Regions from separate parts of the Cronobacter universalis NCTC 9529 genome, predicted to be linked through region 2. Evidence: predicted binding sites of a transcription regulator. Region 2 holds the regulator's gene; each other region holds the start of a gene.
What was found. The regulator PurR, encoded in region 2, represses purine synthesis genes. The targets are predictions, from matches to a motif close to CANGCAAACGTTTGCNTG.

Region 1 (3,701 bases), 1.2 Mb from region 2:
AAGAGTAGTTTTTGGTGCCCAAATCGCTGCAAGATATGGTAATTTGAGCAACCGATTACGCGAACTGAATCGCCGTGCAGGCGCTGGCAGGAATTAAGGATCCACCATGAAAAAGATTGATGCGATTATTAAACCCTTCAAACTCGATGACGTACGTGAAGCGCTGGCGGAAGTCGGGATCACCGGGATGACGGTGACCGAGGTGAAAGGGTTTGGTCGCCAGAAAGGGCATACCGAGCTCTATCGCGGCGCAGAGTATATGGTGGATTTCCTGCCGAAGGTGAAAATCGAGATCGTGGTGACCGACGATATCGTCGATACCTGTGTGGATACGATTATCCGTACCGCCCAGACCGGTAAAATCGGCGACGGCAAGATTTTTGTTTTCGACGTGGCGCGCGTGGTGCGTATCCGTACCGGCGAGGAAGACGACGCCGCGATTTAAGCGCGCGACGCACAAAAAAAGCAGGTCAGTGGACCTGCTTTTTTTATGTCCGGCGTTCATGGGGCGCGCAAGTAAATGGTGGGTGCGCTTCGCTTACCCACCCTACATAAAACCGCAAATCTCTATCGTAGGGCGGGTAAGCGTAGCGCACCCGCCGAACCGCCCACAAAACGCCGACCCCTTACAACACCTTATGCGGGCCGAAACACTCGTAATGGATGTTCTCTTTATTCACGCCCAGGCTCACTAACTGCGCCGCGGCGAACTGCATAAATTTCACCGGGCCGCAGAGATAAAACTGCATACCGGGCGTGGTCACATGCATTTCGCGATCGCGAAGCGCCATCAACCCTTCGCTGTTATAACGCCCCGCGCTGCGATCGGCGTCGGTCGGCACGCGATACCAGACATGGCTGGTAAAGCGGGGCAGTTTCGCGCCGAGCTGCGCCACTTCATCGGTAAACGCGTGCACGTCGCCGCTTTCCGCCGCGTGATACCAGTTCACCTGCGCCGGGTGCCGCGCGCTTGCCAGCGTATCGAGCATCGCCAGCATCGGCGTCTGGCCCACACCCGCCGAGATAAGCGTCACCGGCGTCTGCGGTTCAACATCCATAAAGAAATCGCCCGCAGGTGCGGCCAGATGAATCACATCGCCCGGCTGCGCATGTTGATGCAGCCAGTTCGATACCAGGCCTTCGCCTTCGCGTTTCACCGCGATGCGATAGCTTTTGCCGTTCGGCTTGCGGGTGAGCGAATACTGGCGAATCTCCTGATGCGCGAACCCCTGCGGCTTGATCCAGACGGCGGTGTACTGGCCGGGCAGGTAATCAGCGACCGGGCCGCCGTCCACCGGCTCCAGCTCAAAGCTTGTAACAATCGCGCTCTGCGGCGTTTTGCTCGCGATGCGAAATTCGCGCGTGCCTTCCCAGCCGCCGGTTTTCTGCGCGTTGCTCTGGTAAATCTCGGCTTCGCGATTGATAAACACGCACGCTAACACGCCGTAGGCTTTACCCCAGGCATCCAGCACTTCCTGGCCTGGGCTGAACATCTCGTCGAGCGTCGCCAGCAGATGCTCGCCCACGATGTTGTACTGCGCCGGTTTGATATTAAAGCTGGTGTGCTTCTGGGCGATTTTCTCCACCGCCGGCAGCAGGGCCGCGAGGTTTTCAATGTTGGCGGCGTAGGCGCAAATGGCGTTGAACAGCGCTTCTCGCTGATCGCCGTTGCGCTGGTTGCTCATGTTGAAAATCTCTTTGAGCTCCGGATTGTGCGTAAACATCCGATCATAAAAGTGCGCGGTGAGTTTCGGGCCGGTCTGCGCCAGCAGCGGGATGGTAGATTTCACGACGGCGATGGTTTGACTATCCAGCATGGTTGCTTACTTCCGTTTTTTTATAAAGTGTATTTTAAATGCATCTTATAAAAAATACCTGCACGTTGTAAATGGTTTTATCACCCCCTGCGATCGCGCCCGGAGCGAATGAAAAAAAGACAGGTTGAAAATGAAAATAAGTCGCGTAAAGCGCGCGTTTGCTTAATCGTTCAAACCCTTGCGCCACGCCATGCCAAACGTTTGCGTAAAAACCTCTGTCAAGCCCTATCTTCACGCTGCCAATCGGTTTACACTGTTGGCCGTCGCCCAAAAGGGCCCCTAATTGCAGTACATTTTATTGTCAGCTGAGTCAGGAGATGCGGATGTTAAAGCGTGAAATGAACATTGCCGATTATGATGCCGAACTGTGGCAGGCTATGGAGCAGGAAAAAGTACGTCAGGAAGAGCACATCGAACTGATCGCCTCCGAAAACTACACCAGCCCGCGCGTCATGCAGGCGCAAGGCTCTCAGCTGACCAACAAATATGCCGAAGGTTACCCGGGCAAGCGTTACTACGGCGGCTGCGAATATGTGGATATCGTTGAGCAGCTGGCGATCGACCGCGCGAAAGAGCTCTTCGGCGCTGACTACGCCAACGTGCAGCCGCACTCCGGCTCCCAGGCCAACTTCGCGGTCTACACCGCGCTGCTGCAACCGGGCGACACCGTGCTGGGTATGAACCTGGCGCAGGGCGGCCACCTGACCCACGGCTCCCCGGTCAACTTCTCCGGTAAGCTCTACAACATCATCCCTTACGGTATCGATGAGTCAGGCAAAATCGATTACGAAGACATGGCGAAGCAGGCGCAGACCCATAAACCGAAAATGATCATCGGGGGTTTCTCCGCTTACTCCGGCATCGTTGACTGGGCAAAAATGCGTGAAATCGCTGACAGCATCGGCGCATACCTGTTCGTCGACATGGCGCATGTGGCGGGCCTGATTGCCGCTGGCGTCTACCCGAACCCGGTTCCGCACGCGCACGTCGTGACTACGACCACCCATAAAACGCTGGCTGGCCCGCGCGGCGGTCTGATCCTCGCCAAAGGCGGCAGCGAAGAGCTGTACAAAAAACTGAACTCTGCCGTGTTCCCGAGCGCGCAGGGCGGCCCGCTGATGCACGTTATCGCGGCGAAAGCGGTCGCGCTGAAAGAAGCGATGGAGCCGGAGTTCAAAACCTACCAGCAGCAGGTGGCCAAAAACGCCAAAGCGATGGTGGAAGTGTTCCTGGCGCGCGGCTACAAAGTTGTTTCCGGCGGTACGGAAAACCACCTGTTCCTGCTGGATCTGGTGGATAAAAACCTGACCGGTAAAGATGCTGACGCCGCACTTGGCCGCGCCAACATCACCGTGAACAAAAACAGCGTGCCTAACGATCCGAAGAGCCCGTTCGTGACCTCCGGTATCCGTATCGGTTCTCCGTCTGTGACGCGCCGCGGCTTTAAAGAAGCGGAAGTGAAAGAGCTGGCAGGCTGGATGTGCGACATCCTGGACAACATCAATGACGAAGCGGTTATCGAGCGCGTCAAAGGTAAAGTGCTGGATATCTGCGCACGCTTCCCGGTTTACGCGTAAGCGTTCACACACCAATGAAGGCCGCCTCGCGCGGCCTTTTTTTATGGGGCGACGGCATACAGGAGATCGCCATGCGTATTCAGGAGTTCGCCACGCTGACCGGCCTTGGCGTTTATACGCTGCGCTATTACGAAAAGCTGGGGCTGCTGGTGCCGGCGCGCAACGCCAGCGGGCATCGCGACTATTATCGCTCGGATCTCGACTGGGCGGCGTTTATTAAGCGTCTGAAAGCGACCGATATGCCGCTGGAGGAGATCCAGCGCTACGCCAGGCTGCGCGCGCAGGGAGAGGCGACCGTCGGCGCGCG
Region 2 (3,701 bases):
AACCACCATACTCACTGCCGCGCCGATCTCCGTTTTCGCAAGCCACGGGATCGCCGCCATAATGACGATAAGCAGCATCAGGAAGCCTTTCAGTGTGCCGCTCACCGAGCGGTCCGCCAGGCGGCCGCCCAGATAGTTGCCGATGGAAAAACCGACGCCAATCAGCACCAGCATGGCGGTGACGAACGCCGCGCTGGCGTCAGTAATATGATGCAGAACAGGCGCGATATAGGTATAGAGCGTAAACATCGCGCCCGCGCCGAGCACCGTGGTCAGCAACGCGCTGACTACCTGCGGACGCATCAGCACCGCCAGTTCGCTTTTCACATCCGGACGCTCGCCGCTGCCGCCTTTCGGCAGGGAGAACCAGAGGCTCGCCATCGCCACCAGCCCAAGACCGGCGGTCGCCAGAAACGACATTCGCCAGCCGATGGTTTCGCCAAGCCAGGTCGCCGCCGGCACGCCGCCGATATTGGCGATGGTCAGGCCCATAAACATCGTCGCGACGGCGCTCGCCTGTTTATGCTTCGGCACCACGCTTGCCGCAACGACTGAGCCGAGCCCGAAGAACGCCCCGTGGTTAAGGCTGGTGAGAATACGCGAGGCCATCAGCGTCATGTAATCCGGCGCCAGCGCCGAGAGCACATTGCCGAGCGTAAAAATCGCCATCAGGAAAATCAGCGCGCTGCGTCGCGCGCGGTGCGACAGCAAAAGCGTCATCAGCGGCGCCCCCACCATCACGCCAACCGCGTAGGCGCTGATCAGCATACCGGCGGCCGGAATCGAGACGTTGACGCCGTTGGCTATTACCGGCAACAGCCCCATCGGGGAAAACTCGGTCGTGCCAATGCCAAAAGCACCAATAGCCAGTGCCAGTAACGGGAAGTTGACTTTCATTCATTGCTCCAGAAATTTTACAACAGCGCCGGAGATGCCCGACGTTACAGCAGGATGCAGAGAGGATGGCAGTTTCAGTCAGAAAAGATAAGTGACAAAAACAGCAAAATATTATTGCACGGGTGTTAAAAAACACGCGCAAATTGTTATTAGCGAATCATAAGGGAAAAGCGTGAAAAAGAAAGGAAACGGCGGGCGAAAGGCGCTTAAGCGCAGGAATGGTATAAGAAAGCGGGAGAACGGGGACGCGCTCCCGCCTGGCGCTTAATGCAGGATGGCGGTAAAAGCGCCCGCCACAATCAGGCCCAGTACAACAAGCGTAGTGACCAGCGAAAATTTCAGATCGGTACTCATGGTATTCTCCTTAAAGACCCCATAAAAATCAGGTAGTGCGCATTTTTGCATAAACGGGCCGAAAAATCCTGCGACATTTAACCAGATATGCGTTTTCCCTCTTCCCCTTTCGGGAAAGATAAGCCAAAATTCGTCGCTACTTTATTCGGTACCGGCCATCGACCCCTCCTCACGATAAATGTCGCGTTTCCCGGCATGCCGCACGTCCCCTCGTGGCACACAGGGGTGTGTACAGGCAAACGATTAACCCGTGATTTTGCAGGGCTCAGCCAGGGGTCTGGAGTGATTATTAATGGCAACAATTAAAGACGTCGCGAAGCGAGCCAACGTTTCCACAACAACAGTCTCACATGTAATTAACAAAACCCGTTTTGTGGCGGAAGAGACGCGCAACGCGGTATGGGCGGCTATCAAAGAATTACACTATTCGCCAAGCGCCGTGGCGCGCAGCCTGAAGGTGAACCATACCAAGTCTATCGGGCTGCTGGCGACCAGTAGCGAAGCGCCCTATTTCGCCGAAATCATCGAAGCGGTTGAGAACAGCTGCTTTGCGAAAGGCTATACGTTGATCCTCGGCAACGCGCATAACAATCTGGAAAAGCAGCGCGCGTACCTGTCGATGATGGCGCAAAAGCGCGTCGACGGCCTGCTGGTGATGTGTTCGGAATACCCGGAGCCGCTACTCGCCACGCTCGAAGAGTACCGTCATATCCCGATGGTGGTGATGGACTGGGGCGAAGCGAAAGCGGATTTCACCGACTCGGTTATCGATAACGCGTTTCAGGGCGGTTATCTCGCCGGGCGTTACCTTATCGAGCGCGGCCATCGCGATATCGGCGTTATTCCGGGGCAGCTTGAGCGCAACACCGGCGTCGGGCGTTTTTCCGGCTTTATGAAAGCGCTGGAAGAAGCGGCCATCAAAGTGCCGGAAAACTGGATCGTGCAGGGCGATTTCGAGCCGGAATCCGGTTATCGCGCCATGCAGCAGATCCTCTCGCAGCCGCAGCGCCCCACCGCCATCTTCTGCGGCGGCGATATTATGGCGATGGGCGCTATCTGCGCCGCGGATGAGATGGGTCTGCGCGTGCCGCAGGATATTTCGATTATCGGCTACGACAACGTGCGTAACGCCCGCTTCTTCAGCCCGGCGCTGACGACGATCCATCAGCCGAAGGAGACGCTGGGCCAGACCGCGTTCAATATGCTGCTCGACCGCATCGTCAACAAGCGCGAAGAGTCGCAGACCATCGAGGTGCATCCGCGCCTGATCGAACGCCGCTCGGTGGCGGACGGCCCGTTCCGCGACTATCGCCGTTAATCCCCTCCGGGAGCCGTATTACTGCGGCTCCCGCAGCCACTCCTTGTTCAGCGTTTCACTGTCCCCCAGATAATCGAGCAGCCAGCGCAGCGCGGGCGAGGCATCGCTTTGTCGCCACGTCAGGCAGCAGGCGGCGTCCGGGAACGGGTTTTCCAGCGTCAGCGCATGCCACTCCCCGCTATCGAGCCACGGCTTCGCGAAGTGCGTCGGCACCATGCCGATACAGAGCCCTTCGCTCAGCGCATCGGCGGCGCAGTGCCAGTCCGGCACCACCACGCGCCGCTGGTTATCCAGCAGCCAGGTGATGCGTTTGGGCAGCGATCGCGAGGTGTCTTCCAGCACCAGCGACGGGTAATCGCGCAGCCTGTCGTCGCTGAGCGCGCCGTCGCGCTGCGCCAGCGGGTGATGATGCGCCACCACGCAGCGCCAGCTCAGCATGCCCATATCGCGAAACGCGAAGCGCCCGCCGACCGGGATCGCCTGTGTCGCGCCGATGGCGAGTTCCACGCGCCCGTCCGCCAGCGCGTCCCAGACGCCGTTAAACACCTCCTGCGACACCTGCAATTCGACATCGGAAAAGTGCCGGTAGAAATCGAGCACCAGACGGCGGGTGCGTTCCGGACGCACGATGTTGTCCACCGCGATGGAGAGCTGTCCTCGCCAGCCGTTGGCGATCTGCTGGCACTGCTGACGGGTGATCATCATTTTTTTGATGACAGAACGCCCCTCGCGCAAAAACCAGGCGCCCGCGGGCGTCAGGACCACATCGCGATGGCGGCGCTCGAAGAGCGACACCGCAAGCCACTCCTCCAGCTGGCGCACCGTATAGCTGACGGCAGAAGGCACGCGGTGCAGTTCCGCCGCCGCCGCGGTGAAGCTGCCGGTGCGCGCCACGGCGTCGACGACTTCCAGAGAATATTCAGACCACATTTTCTGCCTGCAAAATTTTTGAATGGAAACGGCAAATATTAGCGTTTCACAAGCGGGTTTGCACTCCGTACACTCCGGGCTCTTTCGCGTATTAAGAAGTGAGTCAATGTGATGCGACCTGATAAAGGATTTCTTTGCTGGCTGGCCGGGCTGAGCGTGCTCGGCTTTCTGGCGACGGATATGTACCTGCCCGCGTTCGCCG
Region 3 (3,701 bases), 870 kb from region 2:
TAAACCGCCTGCGTTTCTTCGCCGAGTTCGTCCCAGCGCACGGTCATTGACGGATCGTCGGCCAGCACCGTGGCGCTGGTAGTGAGGATAGCATGGCTTTCGGCGCGCAGACGCTGCACGTCGCGCCGCGCCTGCGGCGAGGTTATCCACTGGCTTTCGCCGCTCGCCATCGCCGTGCGTCCGTCAAGCGACGCGCCGAGTTTGAGCTGAATAAACGGAAAACCGGTACGCATACGCTTGAGAAAGCCTTTATTGAGCGCTTCGGCCTCGCTCATCATCAGGCCATGACTGACCTCAATGCCCGCCTGCTGAAGACGGTACAGGCCGCGGCCCGCCACCTGCGGGTTCGGATCCTGCATCGCCGCGACGACGCGCGCGACGCCCGCGTTAATCAGCGCATCGCAGCACGGCGGCGTGCGCCCGTGGTGGCTGCAGGGTTCAAGCGTGACATACGCGGTGGCGCCGCGCGCCTTGTCGCCCGCCATGCGCAGCGCATGCACTTCGGCATGTGGCTCGCCGGCGCGCAGATGAAAGCCTTCGCCGACGATAACGCCCTCTTTAACAATCACGCAGCCCACGCGCGGGTTCGGATGCGTGGTAAAACGTCCCTGGCCCGCGAGCTTAAGCGCGCGCGCCATGTAAAATTCGTCAGACATCAGTTAATCCTGTAAGCGGGCGATCTCTTCGCCGAATTCGCGGATATCTTCAAAGCTGCGGTAGACCGACGCAAAACGGATATAGGCGACTTTATCGAGCTTTTTAAGCTGCTCCATCACCAGATTGCCGATAAGTTTGCTTGGCACTTCACGTTCGCCGGTCGCGCGCAGATGGGATTTGATATGGTTGATGGCCATCTCCACGTCATCGGAGCTGACCGGGCGTTTTTCCAGCGCTTTCTGCATGCCGCTGCGCAGTTTGTCTTCATTGAAAGGCTCGCGCACGTCGTTGCTTTTCACCACCCGCGGCATGACCAGCTCCGCGACTTCAAACGTCGTGAAACGTTCATGGCACACCAGGCACTGGCGGCGGCGGCGCACTGAGGAGCCTTCTCCCACCAGGCGGGAATCGATCACTTTAGTGTCAACGGCGAAACAGAACGGGCAATGCATAGCGCTTCCTGACTGAAAAAGTTAACTGAACAACAGTTTACCCTGAACTGGCGGGACTACAAAGACGCAACCTTTTTGAGACAAAGGCGCTATGCCGGACGCGCCGTTACGCTCTACCATGAACAGACCGCCACTCTTTCAGGAAAAGCGAACAATGACAACACGTTATCTGAAATGGTCTATCGTCGCCAGCGCGCTGGCCTTAAGCGCCTGCGCGCCGCAAAGCGAAGTGCGCCAGATGCACCAGAATGTCAGCACGCTCAATCAGGAGATGACAAAGCTCAAGCAGGAGACCGTCAAAATCACGCAGCAGAACGCGCTGAATGTGAAATCGAAAAGCGGCGTCTACCTGCTGCCGGGCTCCAACACGCCCGCTCGCCTAAGCAGCCAGCTGGGTATGCTGAAGATGTCGCTGCGCAACGTTACGGCGGACGCGAACGGCACGCAGGCGACGCTGTACATCCAGAGCGAATCCAGCGATCCGCTGCCTGCTTTTACCGGCACCGTCGAATGGGGCCAGTTGCAGGGGACGACGGAAAACTACCAGGAAGTGAACGTGCAGAACCAGCCGTTCAGCGCGCCTGCCAGCACGCTGGCGCCGAGCGATGTCTCCATTCCGCTGACGCTGACCGGCATCACGCCGGAACAGCTGGGCTTTATCCGCGTGCATGATATCCAGCCGCTTATCGCCGGCGACGCCGTCGTCGCGCCCTGAGTGCTTCACCATCTGCGGCGCGGAGTTTGTTACATTCGCGCCGCTCGCTTTTCTTGCTTTTCTCGCGCCGTGAATTCCTCTCTTCTGCGCTCCCGAACGTAAAAAATGGTGTAACAGGAGTTGGCTTAGTTCCCTTATGCCGCTAGAATCCGCGTTCCGATGTACGCAAACGTGAACGCAATCGATTACGTATATGACAAGAATGTGAAACGCCACATATTTTTGTGAGGCTGGATACTTATAATAGGCAGCACAATTTATGCGGCGGCGGTTTATCCGCGTTGCGCGAAAGCATTACTCCACCCAGAAATGGGGATTTCCTGAAAACAGTGGCTCTATTATGAAAAAAATTGTTTTAGCTGCCGGTGCAGCCCTGGCGCTCTCCACCTCTTTTACTGCCGGCGCGGCAGAAACCAGCAATAGTGAGTTTGTTTCCGACTGGTGGCACCAGAGCGTTAACGTAGTGGGCAGCTACCACACGCGCTTCGGACCGTTCATCCGCAACGATACCTATCTGGAATATGAAGCGTTCGCCAAAAAAGACTGGTTTGATTTCTACGGTTACGCGGACGCCCCGGTTTTCTTCGGCGGTAACACCGATGCTAAAGGGATCTGGAACCACGGTTCCCCGCTGTTTGTGGAGATCGAACCGCGCTTCTCTATCGATAAGCTGACCGGCACCAGCCTGGCGTTTGGCCCGTTCAAAGAGTGGTATTTCGCGAATAACTATATCTACGATATGGGCCGCAACGCTTCTGGCCGTCAGAGCACCTGGTATATGGGTCTTGGTACCGATATCGACACCGGCCTGCCGATGAGCCTCTCCCTGAACGTTTATGCCAAATACCAGTGGCAGAACTACGGTGCAGAAAACCAGAACGAGTGGGACGGCTACCGCTTTAAAGTGAAATACTTCGTGCCGATCACCCAGCTGTGGGGCGGCAACCTGAGCTACATCGGCTTCACCAACTTTGACTGGGGTTCAGACCTCGGTGATAAAGGCGGTTATGCGCTCAATGGCGTGAAAGCCCGCACTAACGATTCCATCGCCTCCAGCCATATTCTGGCGCTGAACTATGATCACTGGCACTACTCCGTGGTCGCGCGTTACTGGCACAACGGCGGTCAGTGGAACGATGATGCGCAGCTGCGCTTCACCAACTACAACACCCGCACTACGGGCTGGGGCGGTTACCTGGTGGTAGGTTACAACTTCTAAGCCTTACCCCGGTGAACCTGTGAAAAAGCCAGCGCCTGCTGGCTTTTTTATGGGCGTTGATTATCGCGCCCTGCGGTTAGCCGCTAAAGATATACGTTCATCGCCTTTTCTTTCTTCTCACTTACTCATTATCAAGGCGAAAAAAAACCGCAGGCCTGAACCTGCGGTTTTAATAACGTAAAACGCTGCTGCGCGATTACGGCAGGAGAGACGGTTGATCCGCGCCCTCTTTTTCCACCTTCTGCTGCAACAGGTGTTCACGCTTCATGCCAAGCTTCAGCGCCAGGGCGGAAGCGACATAAATGGACGACGCCGTACCGATAGAGACACCGATAAGCATGGTCAGCGAGAAGCCCTGCAGCATCGCGCCGCCGAACAGATAAAGCATCAGGATCACGACAAGCGTCGTACCGGATGTGATTAACGTCCTTTGCAGCGTCTGGGTCAGCGACACGTTAAAGATTTCGTAAGGCGTTCCGCGACGGATCTTGCGGAAGTTTTCACGAATACGGTCGGAAACCACGATGCTGTCGTTGAGCGAGTAACCAATAACCGACATCAGCGAGGCGATGATGGTCAGGTCAATCTCGATCCGGAACAGCGACAGTACGCCCATGGTGATAATCACGTCGTGCGCCAGCGCGATAACCACACCGGC
Region 4 (3,701 bases), 1.6 Mb from region 2:
TTCTCTTTGTATGCGCCATTGTAGCACGTGTGTAGCCCTGGTCGTAAGGGCCATGATGACTTGACGTCATCCCCACCTTCCTCCGGTTTATCACCGGCAGTCTCCTTTGAGTTCCCACCATCACGTGCTGGCAACAAAGGATAAGGGTTGCGCTCGTTGCGGGACTTAACCCAACATTTCACAACACGAGCTGACGACAGCCATGCAGCACCTGTCTCAGAGTTCCCGAAGGCACTCCCGCATCTCTGCAGGATTCTCTGGATGTCAAGACCAGGTAAGGTTCTTCGCGTTGCATCGAATTAAACCACATGCTCCACCGCTTGTGCGGGCCCCCGTCAATTCATTTGAGTTTTAACCTTGCGGCCGTACTCCCCAGGCGGTCGACTTAACGCGTTAGCTCCGGAAGCCACGCCTCAAGGGCACAACCTCCAAGTCGACATCGTTTACGGCGTGGACTACCAGGGTATCTAATCCTGTTTGCTCCCCACGCTTTCGCACCTGAGCGTCAGTCTTCGTCCAGGGGGCCGCCTTCGCCACCGGTATTCCTCCAGATCTCTACGCATTTCACCGCTACACCTGGAATTCTACCCCCCTCTACGAGACTCAAGCCTGCCAGTTTCAAATGCAGTTCCCAGGTTGAGCCCGGGGATTTCACATCTGACTTAACAGACCGCCTGCGTGCGCTTTACGCCCAGTAATTCCGATTAACGCTTGCACCCTCCGTATTACCGCGGCTGCTGGCACGGAGTTAGCCGGTGCTTCTTCTGCGAGTAACGTCAATGACTGTGGTTATTAACCACAATCCCTTCCTCCTCGCTGAAAGTACTTTACAACCCGAAGGCCTTCTTCATACACGCGGCATGGCTGCATCAGGCTTGCGCCCATTGTGCAATATTCCCCACTGCTGCCTCCCGTAGGAGTCTGGACCGTGTCTCAGTTCCAGTGTGGCTGGTCATCCTCTCAGACCAGCTAGGGATCGTCGCCTAGGTGAGCCGTTACCCCACCTACTAGCTAATCCCATCTGGGCACATCTGATGGCATGAGGCCCGAAGGTCCCCCACTTTGGTCCGAAGACGTTATGCGGTATTAGCTACCGTTTCCAGTAGTTATCCCCCTCCATCAGGCAGTTTCCCAGACATTACTCACCCGTCCGCCACTCGTCAGCAGAGCAGCAAGCTGCTCTCTGTTACCGTTCGACTTGCATGTGTTAGGCCTGCCGCCAGCGTTCAATCTGAGCCATGATCAAACTCTTCAATTAAAAGTCTGATGCTCAAAGAATTAAACTGTTAGTTCGTAATGAATTAACTGTTGTTCACTTGAGACTTGATATTCGTTTATCGTCCGTAGACGTTAAGATATCAGTGCCCCGAGTGCCCACACAGATTGTCTGATAAATTGTTAAAGAGCGGTGCGACGCGGCATTCAGCCTGCTGTCGCGAGGTGGCGTATATTACGCTTTCCTCTTTCAGAGTCAACCCTTAATTTCAGGATTTTTCTCTTTCCGACTCACCGTCGCTGTGTGATGTTCGTCATCAGCGCCGTGTCGATGGAGGCGCATTATAGGGAGTTCTCCTGAGCCCGCAACACATAAATCGCATAAAAATGACTGACTGCTGCATTCCCCAGCAAAACCCCGGTTTATACCCATTTGCACACAGAGTTATCCACAAACCGACCACGCCCCGAAATTTCGCGAGCGCCACGCAAACGTTTTCGCTACAATGCAGCCCTGTTTACGACGCACGCTTTTTCAGGAGCGTGAGCTACATTTCAGTAAAAAATGGCTGGAATTTCGCTAACGCTCTTCTGTAATGATCAAATCCAGGGGATTTATACATGCAACAACCTCGTCCTGTACGCCGCGCTCTGCTCAGCGTTTCTGACAAAGCCGGTATCGTCGACTTCGCCCGCGCACTCTCAACGCGTGGGGTTGAGCTCCTCTCTACGGGCGGTACGGCTCGGCTGCTGGCGGAAGCTGGTCTGCCGGTGACGGAAGTCTCCGACTACACGGGCTTCCCGGAGATGATGGACGGCCGCGTCAAAACCCTGCACCCGAAAGTCCACGGCGGCATTCTGGGTCGTCGCGGCCAGGACGACGAGATCATGGCGCAGCATGCGATCTCCCCGATTGATATGGTGGTGGTGAACCTCTACCCGTTCGCGCAGACGGTCGCGCGCGAAGGCTGCACGCTGGAAGACGCGGTTGAGAATATCGATATCGGCGGCCCGACGATGGTCCGCTCCGCCGCCAAGAACCATAAAGATGTCGCCATTGTGGTAAAGAGCAGCGACTACACCGCTATTATTGAAGAGCTGGATGCGAATAACGGCTCGTTGTCCTTTACTACGCGTTTCGATCTCGCCATTAAAGCCTTCGAGCATACGGCCGCGTATGACAGCATGATCGCCAACTACTTCGGCAGCCTGGTGCCTGCTTATCATGGCGAAACCACTGCCCCTGCTGGCCGCTTCCCACGCACCCTCAACCTGAACTTTATTAAGAAGCAGGATATGCGTTACGGCGAGAACAGCCATCAGCAGGCTGCCTTCTATATAGAAGAAGAAATTAAAGAAGCGTCTGTCGCGACCGCCCGCCAGGCTCAGGGTAAAGCGCTCTCTTATAACAACATCGCCGATACCGACGCCGCGCTGGAGTGCGTGAAGGAATTCAGCGAACCGGCCTGCGTGATTGTGAAGCATGCCAACCCGTGCGGCGTTGCCGTCAGCAGCTCGATTCTCGACGCCTATGACCGCGCTTATAAAACCGACCCGACGTCCGCCTTTGGCGGCATCATCGCCTTTAACCGCGAGCTGGATGCCGAAACCGCGCAGGCGATCGTTTCTCGCCAGTTCGTTGAAGTCATCATTGCGCCATCTGCCAGTGAAGAAGCCCTGAAAATCACCGCCGCGAAGCAAAACGTGCGCGTACTGGTGTGCGGCGAATGGCACTCTCGCGTACCGGGCCTCGATTTCAAACGCGTTAATGGCGGCCTGCTGGTCCAGGACCGCGATCTGGGCATGGTGACCGAAGCCGATCTGCGTGTAGTGACAAAACGCCAGCCGACCGAACAGGAGCTGCGCGACGCGCTCTTCTGCTGGAAAGTGGCGAAATTCGTGAAATCCAACGCCATTGTTTATGCGCGCGATAACATGACCATCGGCATTGGCGCCGGCCAGATGAGCCGCGTCTATTCCGCTAAAATCGCGGGTATCAAAGCTGGCGATGAAGGCCTGGAAGTCAAAGGCTCGGCGATGGCCTCCGACGCGTTCTTCCCGTTCCGTGACGGCATCGACGCCGCCGCGGCCGTGGGCATCACCTGTGTTATCCAGCCGGGCGGTTCGATTCGCGATGACGAAGTGATCGCCGCCGCCGACGAACACGGCATCGCCATGATCTTCACTGATATGCGCCATTTCCGCCATTAATCACGGAGCTACGATGAAAGTATTAGTTATTGGCAACGGCGGGCGCGAGCACGCGCTGGCCTGGAAAGCCGTCCAGTCGCCGCAGGTTGAAACCGTTTTTGTGGCACCGGGCAACGCCGGTACGGCGCTTGAGCCTGCGCTGCAAAACGTCGCCATCAGCCCGACCGACATTCCGGCGCTGCTGAGCTTTGCGCAGGCGGAAAACATCGATCTGACGATTGTCGGGCCGGAAGCGCCGCTGGTTATCGGCGTGGTGGACGCGTTTCGCGCCGCGG

Region 1: glyA (serine hydroxymethyltransferase) is a predicted target of PurR. The motif match lies at 2,008-2,025, and genes of this name have one in related genera.
Region 3: AFK65_RS04895 (nucleoside-specific channel-forming protein Tsx) is a predicted target of PurR. The motif match lies at 1,999-2,016, and genes of this name have one in related genera.
Region 4: purH (bifunctional phosphoribosylaminoimidazolecarboxamide formyltransferase/IMP cyclohydrolase) is a predicted target of PurR. The motif match lies at 1,701-1,718, and genes of this name have one in related genera.

What each region holds. Positions count from the first base shown of each region.
Region 1 covers NZ_CP012257.1:3,190,648-3,194,348, reverse strand. Annotated here, with positions in the region: gene glrR (two-component system response regulator GlrR) at 1-8, shown strand, start outside; gene glnB (nitrogen regulatory protein P-II) at 107-445, shown strand; gene hmpA (NO-inducible flavohemoprotein) at 627-1,817, opposite strand; gene glyA (serine hydroxymethyltransferase) at 2,141-3,394, shown strand; gene AFK65_RS14715 (MerR family transcriptional regulator) at 3,466-3,701, shown strand, end outside.
Region 2 covers NZ_CP012257.1:1,950,475-1,954,175, reverse strand. Annotated here, with positions in the region: gene AFK65_RS08915 (MFS transporter) at 1-897, opposite strand, end outside; gene cydH (cytochrome bd-I oxidase subunit CydH) at 1,162-1,251, opposite strand; gene purR (HTH-type transcriptional repressor PurR) at 1,544-2,569, shown strand; gene punR (DNA-binding transcriptional activator PunR) at 2,588-3,499, opposite strand; gene punC (purine nucleoside transporter PunC) at 3,611-3,701, shown strand, end outside.
Region 3 covers NZ_CP012257.1:1,079,692-1,083,392, reverse strand. Annotated here, with positions in the region: gene ribD (bifunctional diaminohydroxyphosphoribosylaminopyrimidine deaminase/5-amino-6-(5-phosphoribosylamino)uracil reductase RibD) at 1-656, opposite strand, end outside; gene nrdR (transcriptional regulator NrdR) at 660-1,109, opposite strand; gene AFK65_RS04900 (SadB/YajI family lipoprotein) at 1,264-1,824, shown strand; gene AFK65_RS04895 (nucleoside-specific channel-forming protein Tsx) at 2,165-3,043, shown strand; gene AFK65_RS21995 (hypothetical protein) at 3,063-3,224, shown strand; gene secF (protein translocase subunit SecF) at 3,240-3,701, opposite strand, start outside.
Region 4 covers NZ_CP012257.1:362,968-366,668, reverse strand. Annotated here, with positions in the region: rRNA gene AFK65_RS01700 (16S ribosomal RNA) at 1-1,258, opposite strand, end outside; gene purH (bifunctional phosphoribosylaminoimidazolecarboxamide formyltransferase/IMP cyclohydrolase) at 1,837-3,426, shown strand; gene purD (phosphoribosylamine--glycine ligase) at 3,440-3,701, shown strand, end outside.